DNA from 3 places in the Megasphaera intestinihominis genome. Region 1 is predicted to be linked to each of the others. Evidence: riboswitches for the same ligand, from Rfam matches in the RefSeq annotation. Region 1 holds a riboswitch; each other region holds the start of a gene.
What was found. Region 1 has a riboswitch for ZMP and ZTP ahead of WMO23_RS03460 (phosphoribosylaminoimidazolecarboxamide formyltransferase). Riboswitches for the same ligand answer to the same signal wherever they lie in the genome.

Region 1 (4,149 bases):
TATAAGGAGGAAGTCATCATGGCAAAACTGATTACAGCAGAAAATGCAGCATCGCTTATTAAAGATCGTTCGACTATCGCCGTTTGTGGTTTTGCACAGTGTGCATTGCCGGAAGAAGTATTGCAGGCCCTGGAAGACCGCTTTACCAAGACCGGATATCCGCAGCAGCTGACACTGGTCCATACGGCCGGCATCGGTGACGGTGTGAGCAAGGGTGCCAGCCATTTCGCCCACGAAGGCATGCTGAAACGGGTTATTGCCGGTCATTACAACCTGGCTCCCAAACTGGGGAAACTGGTCATGGACAATAAGGTCGAAGGCTACAACCTGCCGCAGGGCACGATGGCCCAGTGGTTCCGCAGCATTGCCGGCCGCAAACCGGGCCTGTTTACCCGTGTCGGCCTCAATACCTTCGTCGACCCCCGCATCGAAGGCGGGAAATTGAACAGCATCACTAAGGAAGACCTGGTAGAAGTCAAGGAACTGGACGGCGAAGAATATCTCTGGTACAAACCGTTCCCCATCGACGTCGCTATCGTCCACGGGACCTGCGCCGACTTGAATGGCAACGTATCGACGGATAATGAAGAAGTCCGCATGGAACTCCTGCCCATGGCCCTGGCAGCCAAAGCCAGTGGCGGCATGGTCATCGTCCAGGTCGAAACGCTGGCCGAAAACCGGACGATTCCGCCGAAACACGTCGTCCTGCCGGGCATCGACGTCGACTACATCGTCTTGTCCAAGGTCCGTCAGGTCCAGAACCCGGCTTATACCGGTGAAATGCGTATGCCTTTGTCCCAGATTCCGCCGATGGAACTCAATGCCCGCAAGGTTATCGCCCGTCGGGCTGCGATGGAACTCGTTCCCAACGCCGTCGTCAACCTGGGCATCGGGATTCCTGAAGGTGTTTCCAGCGTAGCTAACGAAGAAGGTATCGGCGACCAGCTGACCCTGACCGTCGAAGCCGGGCCTATCGGCGGCGTACCGGCCAGCGGCGCGGACTTTGGCGGTTCGGCCAACGCCGATGCCATCGTCGACCATCCGTATCAGTTCGACTTTTACGATGGCGGTGGCTTGGATATGGCTTTCCTGGGCATGGCAGAATGTAACGCCAAAGGCGACGTCAACGTCAGCAAGTTCAAAGACCGCATCGCCGGCTGCGGCGGCTTCATCAACATCACCCAGAATACGCATAAAGTCGTCTTCTGCGGCACCTTTACGGCCAAGGGCCTGCGCGAAGAAATCCGGGACGGCAAACTGGTCATCACCCATGAAGGGGCTGTCCAGAAATTCATCGATAAGGTCGGCCAGATTACCTTCAGTGCTGAATATGCCCATAAACACAACCAGCAGGTCATGTTCATCACCGAACGCTGTGTCTTCGTCCTCACCGATAAGGGCTTAGTCCTCACGGAAATCGCACCGGGCGTGGATCTGCAAAAGGACATCCTCGACCAGATGGAATTCGTACCGCACATCGCCGAAAATCTGAAGACCATGGATGAACGCCTCTTCCGCGATGAACCCATGGGCCTGGCCCAGGACATCTTTGAACAACAGGCGGGTTAGTGGATAGTGGCACTGTAGGGGGCGCACGTGGGCGCCCCGTTCGGAATTTGGATGTTTCTCCCAGTAAACCGAATGGGAAATGGAAATCACATCATCCTGGAGCGGACGCCCCACGTGGCGCCCCTACAGAAAAAGGGACCGTCCGAAGGGCGGTCCTTTTTCTTGACATCTCCCGTCTGCGGACGGTATAATAAATCTGAAACATGTGACTGACGGAAGTGGAGTTACCACGGGGAGCATGATTCGTACGAGCCGACCGTCTGGGCGAAACGTTCCAGAAGTGTCGGTATTTTTTATTTTTGCTTAACTATTCAGGAGGAATCACCATGAAAGAACTGCAATTAAAATACGGCTGCAATCCCAACCAGTCGTCGGCCCGGGTTTATATGAAAGATGGCAGCGACCTGCCCTTTACGGTCCTCAACGGCCGTCCCGGTTATATTAATTTGCTCGACGCCTTCAACAGCTATCAGCTGGTCAAAGAATTGAAAGAAGCGACAGGCCTTCCGGCAGCGGCTTCCTTCAAGCACGTCAGCCCGGCTGGGGCCGCCGTCGCTACGGACATGAGTGATACCCTGAAAAAGATATACTGGGTCGACGATTTGAAATTGTCCCCCCTGGCTTCGGCCTATGCCTGCGCCCGCGGTGCTGACCGCATGAGCTCGTACGGCGATTTCGTCGCTCTGTCCGACGTCTGCGATGTCGAAACGGCAACGCTCCTCAAGCGGGAAGTCTCGGACGGCGTCATCGCTCCGGGCTACAGCGACGAAGCCTTGGCTATTTTGAAGACCAAGAAGAAGGGGAATTACTGCGTCCTCCAGATAAACCCGGACTACAAGCCGCGCCTCGTCGAATCGAAGGAAGTCTATGGCGTCACTTTTGAACAGGAACGCAATGAAGCCAAGATTACGACGGACCTCTTCAAAAATGTCCCGACGAAGAACAAGAATATCCCGGCAGCAGCTCAGCGCGATTTGATGATCGCCCTCATCACTTTGAAATATACCCAGTCCAATTCGGTCTGCTACGTCAAAGACGGCATGACCATCGGCGTCGGCGCTGGCCAGCAGTCCCGCGTCCACTGCACGCGCCTGGCTGGCAACAAGGCCGATATCTGGTGGCTCCGCCAGAACCCGAAAGTCCTGAACCTGCCTTTCCGCGACGATGTCCGCCGTCCGAACCGCGACAACGCTATCGACGTCTACATCTCCGATGACTACGAAGACGTCCTGGCCGACGGCATCTGGCAGGACTTGTTCACGGAAAAACCGGAACCGCTCACACGGGAAGAAAAGAAAGCCTGGATCGCCCAGCTCCACGGCGTAGCCCTGGGCAGCGATGCCTTCTTCCCCTTTGGCGACAACATTGAACGGGCCCATCGCAGCGGCGTCGACTACATCGCCCAGGCCGGCGGCTCCATCCGCGACGACAATGTCATCGAAACGTGCGATAAATACAACATCGCCATGGCCATGACCGGCCTGCGCCTGTTCCATCATTAAGGCTTCCCCTGGGAAGAAGAAGGACCGCTCGCGGGGTTCCTATGCTCTATAGTTTGTAGGGGCCACGTGGGAGACCTGTTAGGAATTTGGATGATTCTTCTAGCAAACGGGTCGGGAAATCGTACCTATCCCAGAGCGGGCGCCCCACGTGGCGCCCCTACAAGAAAAGGCGCTGTCGCACGAAGGGTTATGCCATCTGCTAACTGCTAACCCCTAACTGCTAACTGCTTAAAAGGAGCTGTCGCGATGCGACAGCTCCTTTTTTCCACGAAACAAGAGGTGATACCATGAAAACCTGTACATCTGTCTGTCCGTATGACTGCCCCGATGCCTGCGGGCTCGTCGTGACGGTCGACGGCGGCCGCGTCGTATCCGTTGCCGGCGACAAGTCCCATCCCTTTACGCGCGGGACGTTGTGCCCGAAGATGGCCCATTATGAGCGGACCGTCCATTCGCCGCGCCGCCTGACGACGCCGCTGAAGCGGATTGGCCCCAAGGGAAGCGGCCAGTTCGCGCCCATTTCCTGGGACCAGGCCCTGGCAGAAATAGCCGGGACCTGGAAGGCCATCATCGCCGAAGCCGGTGCCGAAGCCATCCTGCCCTATTCTTATGCCGGTACCATGGGCATCGTCCAGCACGACGCCCTGCACGGCCTGTTCTATCGTTTGGGTGCTTCGGAACTGGACCGGACCATCTGCGCTCCGGCCAAAGGGCGGGGCTTCAAGGACGTCATGGGCAATACCATGCCGACGGCGCCGCAGGCAGCCCAGGACAGCGACTGCATCTTCCTCTGGAGCATCCATATGCTGGCCACGAATATCCACTTCCACCACGACGTCGAAGCGGCCCGGGCCAAAGGGGCCGTCGTCTGGTGTATCGATGCCTATCGCAACAAGACGGCCGACCTGGCCGACCACTTCATCGCCGTCCGCCCCGGTACGGATGGAGCCCTGGCCCTGGGCATGATGCATGTCCTCGACCGTGACGGCCTGGCTGACGAAGCCTTCCTGGACCGGAACGTCCTCGGCTGGGAGGACTTGAAAAAGAACGTCCTGTCCAAGTATACGCCGGAAAAAAC
Region 2 (4,149 bases), on a different contig from region 1:
ATCGCCGGCGTTCCCGGTGAAGACGTCACCTTGGTCCCGGAAGCGGTCAACCGCATTGCCGCTGGATTTGCCAAGTTTTTAGCCAAGAAGCTGAATAAACAGACGAGTGACCTGCGCATTGCCGTCGGACACGATTCCCGCGTGTCGGCGGGCATGATGAAAGAAGCCGTATTCGGCGGCCTCCTCGGTCAGGGCGTCCACGTCACGGACTGCGGCCTGGCTTCGACGCCGGCCATGTTCATGTCCATTATTTTTGAAGATACCCACATGGATGGCTCCATCATGATTACGGCCAGCCATTTGCCCTATAACCGCAATGGCCTGAAATTCTTTACCGTCGACGGCGGCCTGGAAAAGAGCGAAGTCAAAGAAGTCCTGACCCTGGCTTCGGGCCTGTCGGCCATGGCCGTATCATCGGCAGCCATTGCCTCGCTGGATCTGATCGACCTCTACGCCCTGCACCTGCGCCGTAAGATCTGTGCCGGCCTCTGTTCCGGCATGTACGACCGTCCTCTGGAAGGGATGCACATCGTCATCGACGCCGGCAACGGCAGCGGCGGTTTCTTTGCCACTAAGGTCCTGGCGGAACTCGGCGCCGATACGACGGGCAGCCAGTTCCTCGAACCGGATGGCATGTTCCCCAACCATATCCCCAACCCGGAAAATGCCGATGCCATGGCCTCTATCCGCAAGGCCGTCCTCGACAACAAAGCCGACTTGGGCCTCATTTTCGACACCGACGTGGACCGCATGAGCGCCGTCCTGCCCGATGGGGAAGAAATCAACCGCAACGCCCTCATCGCCATGATGGCCGCCATCTTGGCGCCTGATTATCCCGGCAGCACTATCGTCACCGACTCGGTCACATCCGACGAATTGACGACGTTCCTCCAAGATGAACTCCATCTGGTCCATCACCGCTATATGCGGGGCTATAAGAATGTCATCGACGAATGTATCCGCCTCAACAAGGCCGGCACCGTTTCGCCGCTGGCCATCGAAACATCCGGGCACGGCGCGCTGAGTGAAAACTACTACCTCGACGACGGCGCGTACCTGGCCGTCAAACTGCTCATCGCTGCGACGAAAGCCAAGAAGGAAGGCAAACAGCTCGGCGACCTCATTGCCAAATTGGGCCATCCTGCGGAAGGCGTCGAATTCCGCCTGAAAATCACCGGCACAGACGACGTCCAGGCCTACGGCGCTGACGTACTTAAACAGTTTGAAGAACGGGCCGCTCAAGCGGGCATCGCCATCGCCAAGCCGTCCTATGAAGGCGTGCGTCTCGTATTCCCTAACGGCTGGGCCCTGCTGCGCATGTCCCTCCACGACCCGAACATGCCGCTGAACATCGAAAGCAGGGAAAAAGGCGGCTGTCAGCAGATCGCCAATCAGGTGAAAGGCCTGCTCACGGGCTTTGAACACCTCGATACCAGCGTGATCCAGTAAGATGTCCTGAAAAAGAACCCTTGACCAGAGGGTTCTTTTTTTGTATAATGAAGCCATAATCATGTGACTGACGGAAGTGGAGTTACCACGGGGAGCATGATTTCTTGAAGCCGACCGTCTGGGCAACCTTCCAGCGGAGCGGCTTTTTTTATGCAAAGAAAAGAACAGGAGTGACAACTACTATGGCAAAGGTATTGAGCGATATCGAAATTGCACAGCAGACGAAATTGGAACCGATTACGGCCATTGCAAAACAAGTCGGCCTCACCGATGATGACTTGGAACTCTACGGAAAATATAAAGCAAAGATTTCTTTTGACGCCATCAAGCGCCTGTCGAAGAATGAAGACGGGAAACTGGTCCTGGTCACGGCCATCACGCCGACACCGGCTGGCGAAGGTAAGACCTTGACCACTATCGGCCTGGCCCAGGCACTGAACTACATGGGCCATAAGGCTGTCGTCGCCCTGCGCGAACCGTCCCTGGGGCCGGTCTTCGGCATCAAAGGCGGTGCTGCTGGCGGCGGCTATTCCCAGGTCCTGCCCATGGAAGACATCAACCTGCACTTCACCGGTGACATGCACGCCATTACGGCAGCCAATAACCTCTTGGCCGCAGCCATCGACAACCACGTCCACCAGGGCAACGCCCTGCGCATCGATGTGCGCCGCATCATCTGGAAACGCGTCATGGATATGAACGACCGGGCTTTGCGCAACGTCGTCGTCGGCATGGGCGGCAAAGTCTGCGGTTTCCCGCGGGAAGACCATTTCATGATCACTGTCGCTTCGGAAATCATGGCAGCCCTCTGCCTGGCCAGCGACCTCATGGACCTCAAGAAGCGCATGGGCGACATCACCGTGGCCTATGACCTGGACGGCAATCTGGTCAAAGCCCGTCAGCTCGGCGTCGAAGGCGCCATGGCCATCCTCATGAAAGATGCCATCAAGCCGAATTTGGTCCAGACCATCGAACATACGCCGGCCTTGGTCCACGGCGGTCCCTTCGCTAACATCGCCCACGGCTGCAACTCTGTCGTCGCAACCAAACTGGCTATGAAGATGGGCGATATCGCCGTTACGGAAGCTGGTTTCGGTGCCGACCTGGGTGCTGAAAAATTCATGGACATCAAATGCCGTTTCGCCGGCATCAAACCCGATGCTGTCGTCATCGTCGCGACCGTCCGTGCCCTGAAGATGCACGGCGGCGTCGACAAGAAGAACTTGCAGGAAGAAAATGTCGAAGCCTTGAAGAAGGGCTTTGCCAACCTGGCCAAACACATCGAAAATATGCGCCTCTTCGACGTCCCCGTCGTCGTAGGCATCAATAAATTCATCAGCGATACAGATGAAGAAATCGCTACGCTGCGGAAACTCTGCGAAGATTACGGCGTCGAAGTCGCCCTCAACAACTGCTGGGCCGAAGGCGGCAAAGGCGGCGTCGAAATGGGCGAAAAAGTCCTGAAACTGCTGCAGCAGCCGAAGACCCCGTACAAACCGCTCTACGACGTCAACGCTTCGATTCCTGAAAAACTGGAAACTATCGTCAAGAAAGTCTACGGCGGCGACGGCGTCCTCTTTGAAGGCAACGCTCAGAAACAGATCAAGGAACTGGAAGCCTTTGGCCTCGATAAAATGCCGATTTGCGTGGCCAAGACGCAGTATTCCCTGTCCGATAACCCGGCGCTCCTGGGGGCACCGAAGGGCTTCAAAGTCACGGTCAAAGACGTCCGCGTCTGCACCGGTGCGGGCTTCATCGTCTGCCAGACGAGCAATATCATGACCATGCCGGGCCTGCCGAAAGTACCGGCTGCCAACCGCATGGACATCGACGAAAATGGCATCATTACGGGATTGTTCTAAGATGGATTTTGCACAATTCCAATCCATGCCCCTCGACGGGCTCCTGGAAGTCACGGCTTCCAAGGAACCCGTTCCCGGCGGCGGCGGCATCGCCGCTATGACCGCTGCTTCGGCAGCAGCGCTCGTAGAGATGGTCGCCAACCTGACCATCGGCAAGAAGGGCTACGATGAAATCGAGAAACTCATGGTATCCATCCGCGATAAGGCTCACGGCCTTCGCCAGCGTTACCTCGACGGCATCGCTGAAGACGCGGCGGCCTTCGATGGCGTCATCCGCGCCGTCCGCCTGCCCAAGGATACGCCGGACCGGGCGGCCAAGGTCCAGCAGGCCTTCAAGGATGCGGCCCTGTCGCCCTTTGAACTGGGCAAGGACATCTTCGTCCTCCTCCAGCTGGCGGAACAAGTCGTCCGCTACGGCAACGCCTGGGTCATCACGGACGGCGTCATTGCCACCATGAACGCCAGGGCAGCCATGCGCTCGGCTTTTTACAGCGTCCGCATCAACCTGAAATCCATCAAGGATGAAACCTTCGTGACGAAGATGATCAACGAAATCCGCGAAATCGAAGAAAAAGCGGCCATCGTCGAACAAAACGTAGAATATGAATACCGGAAGCGGTGAAAAAAGGCGCTGTCGCATGAAGACAGCGCCTTTTTTAGCACTCAGCAGTCAGCGGCTAACCCCTGACCCCTAGCCCCTAGCCCCTAATCCCTAGCCCCTAGCCACATCTTGTTATCTTCTCCTAGATACCGTATAATAGAAATATTAACGAAAGGAGAATTCTATGTTCGATTTTAATATACTTTCTATTATTGCCGGGATTCCCGGCCTGCTCAT
Region 3 (4,149 bases), on a different contig from region 1:
CGGCCATCACGGCCTACGACCTCCTGCGCCGCAACGATGTCGACTACGAGGCCCTGCGGACGGTCTTCGACCTGCCGGAACTGGCTGCCGACGTGGAAGAAGAAATCGAAATCATGATCAAGTACGAAGGCTATATCAGCCGCCAGATGGAACAAGTCGAAAAGATGAACCGCCTGGAACAGAAGAAGATGCCCGCCGATATCGTCTATGCCGATATCGACACCCTGTCGGCCGAAGCCAGGCAGAAACTCGATGAAATCCGGCCCTTGTCCTTAGGCCAGGCCAGCCGTATTTCCGGTGTGTCCCCGGCGGATATCACGGCCTTGCTCATCGTACTGGAACAGCACAGCCGGGAGGAAAAAAATCATGTTTCGCAGTGAATTAGAACAGGCCCTGAAGGCCATGGGCCTTACCGTGACAGACGGGCAGCTTTCCCAGTTCTGCGCTTTTAATGAAAGACTGGTGGAAACGAATAAAGTCATGAACCTGACGGCCATTACCGACCCGAAAGGCGTCGCCATCAAGCACATGGCCGACAGCCTGTCCTGTTATGACCCGGCTTATTTCAAAGAAGGCGCTCGTGTCCTCGATTTGGGGACTGGCGCCGGATTCCCCGGCCTGCCCCTGCTCATCTACCGGCCGGACTTGAACGTGACGTTCTTCGATTCCCTGCAAAAGCGCCTGACCTTCCTGGAAAACACGGTCAGCGATATAGGACTGACGGCGTCGTTCCTCCACGGCCGGGCCGAAGAAATGGCCCATAAGCCGGAATACCGCAGCGCTTTCGATATCGTCACCAGCCGGGCCGTCGCCCGCCTGAACATATTGGCCGAATGGGCCCTGCCTTACGTGAAGACCGGAGGCTATTTCATTTCCCTCAAAGGGGCCCAGTATGAAGACGAACTGGCAGAAGGCGAAAAAGCCCTGCAGATCCTGGGCGGCAAAGTCGCCGAAGTCCGGCCTGTCCACCTGCCGGGACTCGATGACGTCCGCGCCGTCCTTTACATCGAGAAAGTGAAGGAAAGCCCCAAAAAGTATCCCCGCAAGCCCAAGATGGCTGCGAAAAATCCCTTATAGAGAAAGAAGTGTATGCTATGTCTTTGAAAAGAATCTTCTGTCTGGCTGCAGCCGCCTGCCTGACCGTGTCGGCCGCCGTCTTTGCCGATACGCCGCAGCCGCCTGAAATCAGCGCTCATGCCGCCTATGTCATGGATGCCGATACGGGTGACACGCTCTATGCGAAAAATGCCGACGACCGGGCCTATCCGGGCAGTACGACGAAAATCATGACCGGTATCCTCGGCGTCGAATTGGGCAAGGCCCAGGGCAAAATGGACCAGCCCCTCAATATCACCAATGACGTCTACAACATCGAAAGCGATGCGTCTGTTCTGGGCATCGATCCTGGCGACCAGATTACCCTGCGCCATGCCCTGACCGGCATGATGACCGTATCCGGCTGTGATGCAGCCGTTGCCGTAGCCGAAACGGTTACGCCGACCCAGGCCGATTTCGTCGCCAAGATGAATGAAAAAGCAGCCGCCCTGGGCTGCACGAATACCCATTTCGCCAATCCCCATGGCCTGCCGGACAGCGATCACTATTCGACGGCCCGCGATATGGCGACGATTGCCGCTTATGGCATGAAAATGCCGGAATTCCGCGACATGGTCAGCCACAGTGAATACGACATGCCCTATATCAACGGCGGGTCCAAGCACTGCACGACGACGAACTATTTCCTGACCAGCGGCTTCCCAGGTGCCAACGGCATCAAGACCGGTACGACCAATGCCGGCGGTCCCTGCCTGGTCGCTTCGGCTACCCAGGATGGCCGGACGGTCATTGCTTCCATCATGAACTCGGACGACCGCTTCGGCGATGCCCAGAAATTGATGGCCTATGGTTTTTCCGTCCTGAAACCGGTCGAACCGGCAGAAAACGTCTATATCCTGCGTCAGGCACCGGCAGGCCAGACCTTGTCGGATATCAAGGAAAAACAGGCCCAGGCTGCTGAACTGGCATCGCAGCAGAAGCAGGAAGCAGCTACGGCTGCCGCTTCCACGGCTGCGGCCAAAGCGCCTGTCAAGACAGCTACAAAGGTAAAGACCGCAACGGAAACAGCTGCTAAAACGGCAGCCAAGACGACTGCGAAAACCGCTGCCAAAGCTGATACGGTGAAGACCAGTAAGCCGGCTGTTTCCAGCCAGCCTTACGTTCCCTTCTCGCCGGCTGCCTAAAAATGGATATTGACAATCTCCATCCATATTCGTATAATAAGCACATCAGCAGATTCGTACAGGACTGACGGAATCGAGTGGAGTAACCACGTGAACTGTACGGAGCTTTTCATGCCGACCGTCTGGGCAAGAGTATGCTACATATTCTTGAGCCAGGCGGCCGGTATTTTTTTTCGCCAGCCTGGCTCCTCACAAGGAGTGTTGTCTAAATGAAACGAAATCGCTGGCTCATCGCCCTGTCTGCCATGGGGCTCCACCTCTGTATCGGCAGTGTCTACGCCTGGAGCGTCCTCACCAAGCCCATCATGGAATCTATGGGATTCACCCTCAAGGAAACGACGTGGACCTTTTCCCTGGCCATCCTCTTTCTCGGCCTGTCGGCCGGCTTTTTGGGCAGTTTCGTCCAGAAAATCGGCCCCCGTAAGTCCGGCCTCTTATCCATGACCTGTTTCGTCACGGCCATGTTCGGCACGGCAGCGGCTCTCTATGCCCACAGCCTGCCCATGCTCTACGCTTTTTACGGCGTCATCGGCGGCGTCGGCCTGGGGACGGGCTATATCACGCCCGTATCGACACTGGTCAAATGGTTCCCGGAAAGTCGGGGCTTCGCTACGGGCCTGGCTATCATGGGCTTCGGCTTTGCCAGCCTCATCGCCGGTCCGGCCATGCAGCTGCTGGTCCAGCATTTTGGCTTAGTCGCTAACTTCATCATCCTCGGCTGCGTCTATATGGTCGTCATGACGGCTTCGTCGCTCTACCTGGCTCCGCCGGCAGCCGGAGACGTTCCGGCCAAGGCCGAAAAAGAATCTTCCGTCGAATACGCCGACGCCCAGCCGCAGTTCACCGTCCGCCGGGCCATGAAGACCTGGCAGTTCTACGCCATCTGGTGGCTCTTCTTCACCAACATCACCTGCGGTATCGCCCTGCTGTCCGTCGCTTCGCCCATGGCACAGGATGTCGTCGGCATGTCGCCTATGGCAGCGGCTTCCATGGTCGGCTTCATCGGCCTCATGAACGGCGCCGGCCGCATTGCCTGGGCGACCATATCCGACTACATCGGCCGCTCGGCTACGTATGTCCTCTTCTTTATCATTGAAATCCTGGCCTTCTGGCAGCTGGCTGGCGTTACGGGCGCCTTCAGTTTCCAGGTCCTGGTCCTGCTCATCATTTCCTGCTATGGCGGCGGCTTCTCGTGCATGCCGGCCTACCTCAGCGACCTCTTCGGTACGAAATACCTCAGTGCCATCCACGGCCGCATCCTCACGGCCTGGGGCGCTGCCGGCGTTGCCGGCCCCCTGGTCCTGTCGCTCATCAAAGAAAATACCAATAGTTATGCCGTCACCTTGTACTTCTTCGTCGGCGCCTTCACCGTCGCCCTGGCCCTGATGCTCTTCCTCAAATACCGCACCCGCCACGGCATCGCCCGCGTCGCAGAAGCACGGGGATGATCGTTCATCGTAGGCCGTAGGTCGTTCGGGCGCCCCACGGGTCGCCCCTACAACGAAAAAAGCTGTCGCTCATGCGGCAGCTTTTTTTCGATGAACGACGAACGATGAACGATGAACGAATCGCAGTCAGGCGACAAATAATCCAAGGCCTGTGGCCTCGTGCGTAAGGGACGCTCTTTAACCTCTCAGACCGCCTTCAGCGGCCAGCTCCCCTATAAAGGGGAGCCTTGGGCGTCCCGTTGTGAACAATGGAAGATATACTTAACTGATATATGTGGCATGGTTTTGCGACCTGCGACCGACGGCCTGCGTTCTCTTGGACTCAGATGCCGCTGTGCGGCGACAGACTCAAACTGACAACGACGCTTCGGGAAGCCCTCCGCGCGTAGCGGGCCGCCTTTACAGGCCGGCCCCTACGGAATCGCAGTCAGGAGATGTTGTGGATTTACGACGAACGATGA

Region 2: linked by a shared signal. The riboswitch ahead of WMO23_RS05270 (formate--tetrahydrofolate ligase) and the one ahead of WMO23_RS03460 (phosphoribosylaminoimidazolecarboxamide formyltransferase) in region 1 are both predicted to bind ZMP and ZTP.
Region 3: linked by a shared signal. The riboswitch ahead of WMO23_RS01295 (L-lactate MFS transporter) and the one ahead of WMO23_RS03460 (phosphoribosylaminoimidazolecarboxamide formyltransferase) in region 1 are both predicted to bind ZMP and ZTP.

Annotation. Positions count from the first base shown of each region.
Region 1 covers NZ_JBBMEU010000013.1:21,968-26,116, forward strand. The annotation lists gene WMO23_RS03455 (acyl CoA:acetate/3-ketoacid CoA transferase) at 19-1,569, shown strand; ZMP/ZTP riboswitch at 1,765-1,842, shown strand; gene WMO23_RS03460 (phosphoribosylaminoimidazolecarboxamide formyltransferase) at 1,896-3,071, shown strand; gene WMO23_RS03465 (molybdopterin-containing oxidoreductase family protein) at 3,359-4,149, shown strand, end outside.
Region 2 covers NZ_JBBMEU010000024.1:1,409-5,557, reverse strand. The annotation lists gene WMO23_RS05275 (phosphohexomutase domain-containing protein) at 1-1,449, shown strand, start outside; ZMP/ZTP riboswitch at 1,503-1,580, shown strand; gene WMO23_RS05270 (formate--tetrahydrofolate ligase) at 1,632-3,311, shown strand; gene WMO23_RS05265 (cyclodeaminase/cyclohydrolase family protein) at 3,313-3,933, shown strand; gene WMO23_RS05260 (site-2 protease family protein) at 4,097-4,149, shown strand, end outside.
Region 3 covers NZ_JBBMEU010000004.1:9,369-13,517, reverse strand. The annotation lists gene mnmG (tRNA uridine-5-carboxymethylaminomethyl(34) synthesis enzyme MnmG) at 1-380, shown strand, start outside; gene rsmG (16S rRNA (guanine(527)-N(7))-methyltransferase RsmG) at 367-1,077, shown strand; gene WMO23_RS01300 (D-alanyl-D-alanine carboxypeptidase family protein) at 1,095-2,240, shown strand; ZMP/ZTP riboswitch at 2,291-2,375, shown strand; gene WMO23_RS01295 (L-lactate MFS transporter) at 2,450-3,688, shown strand.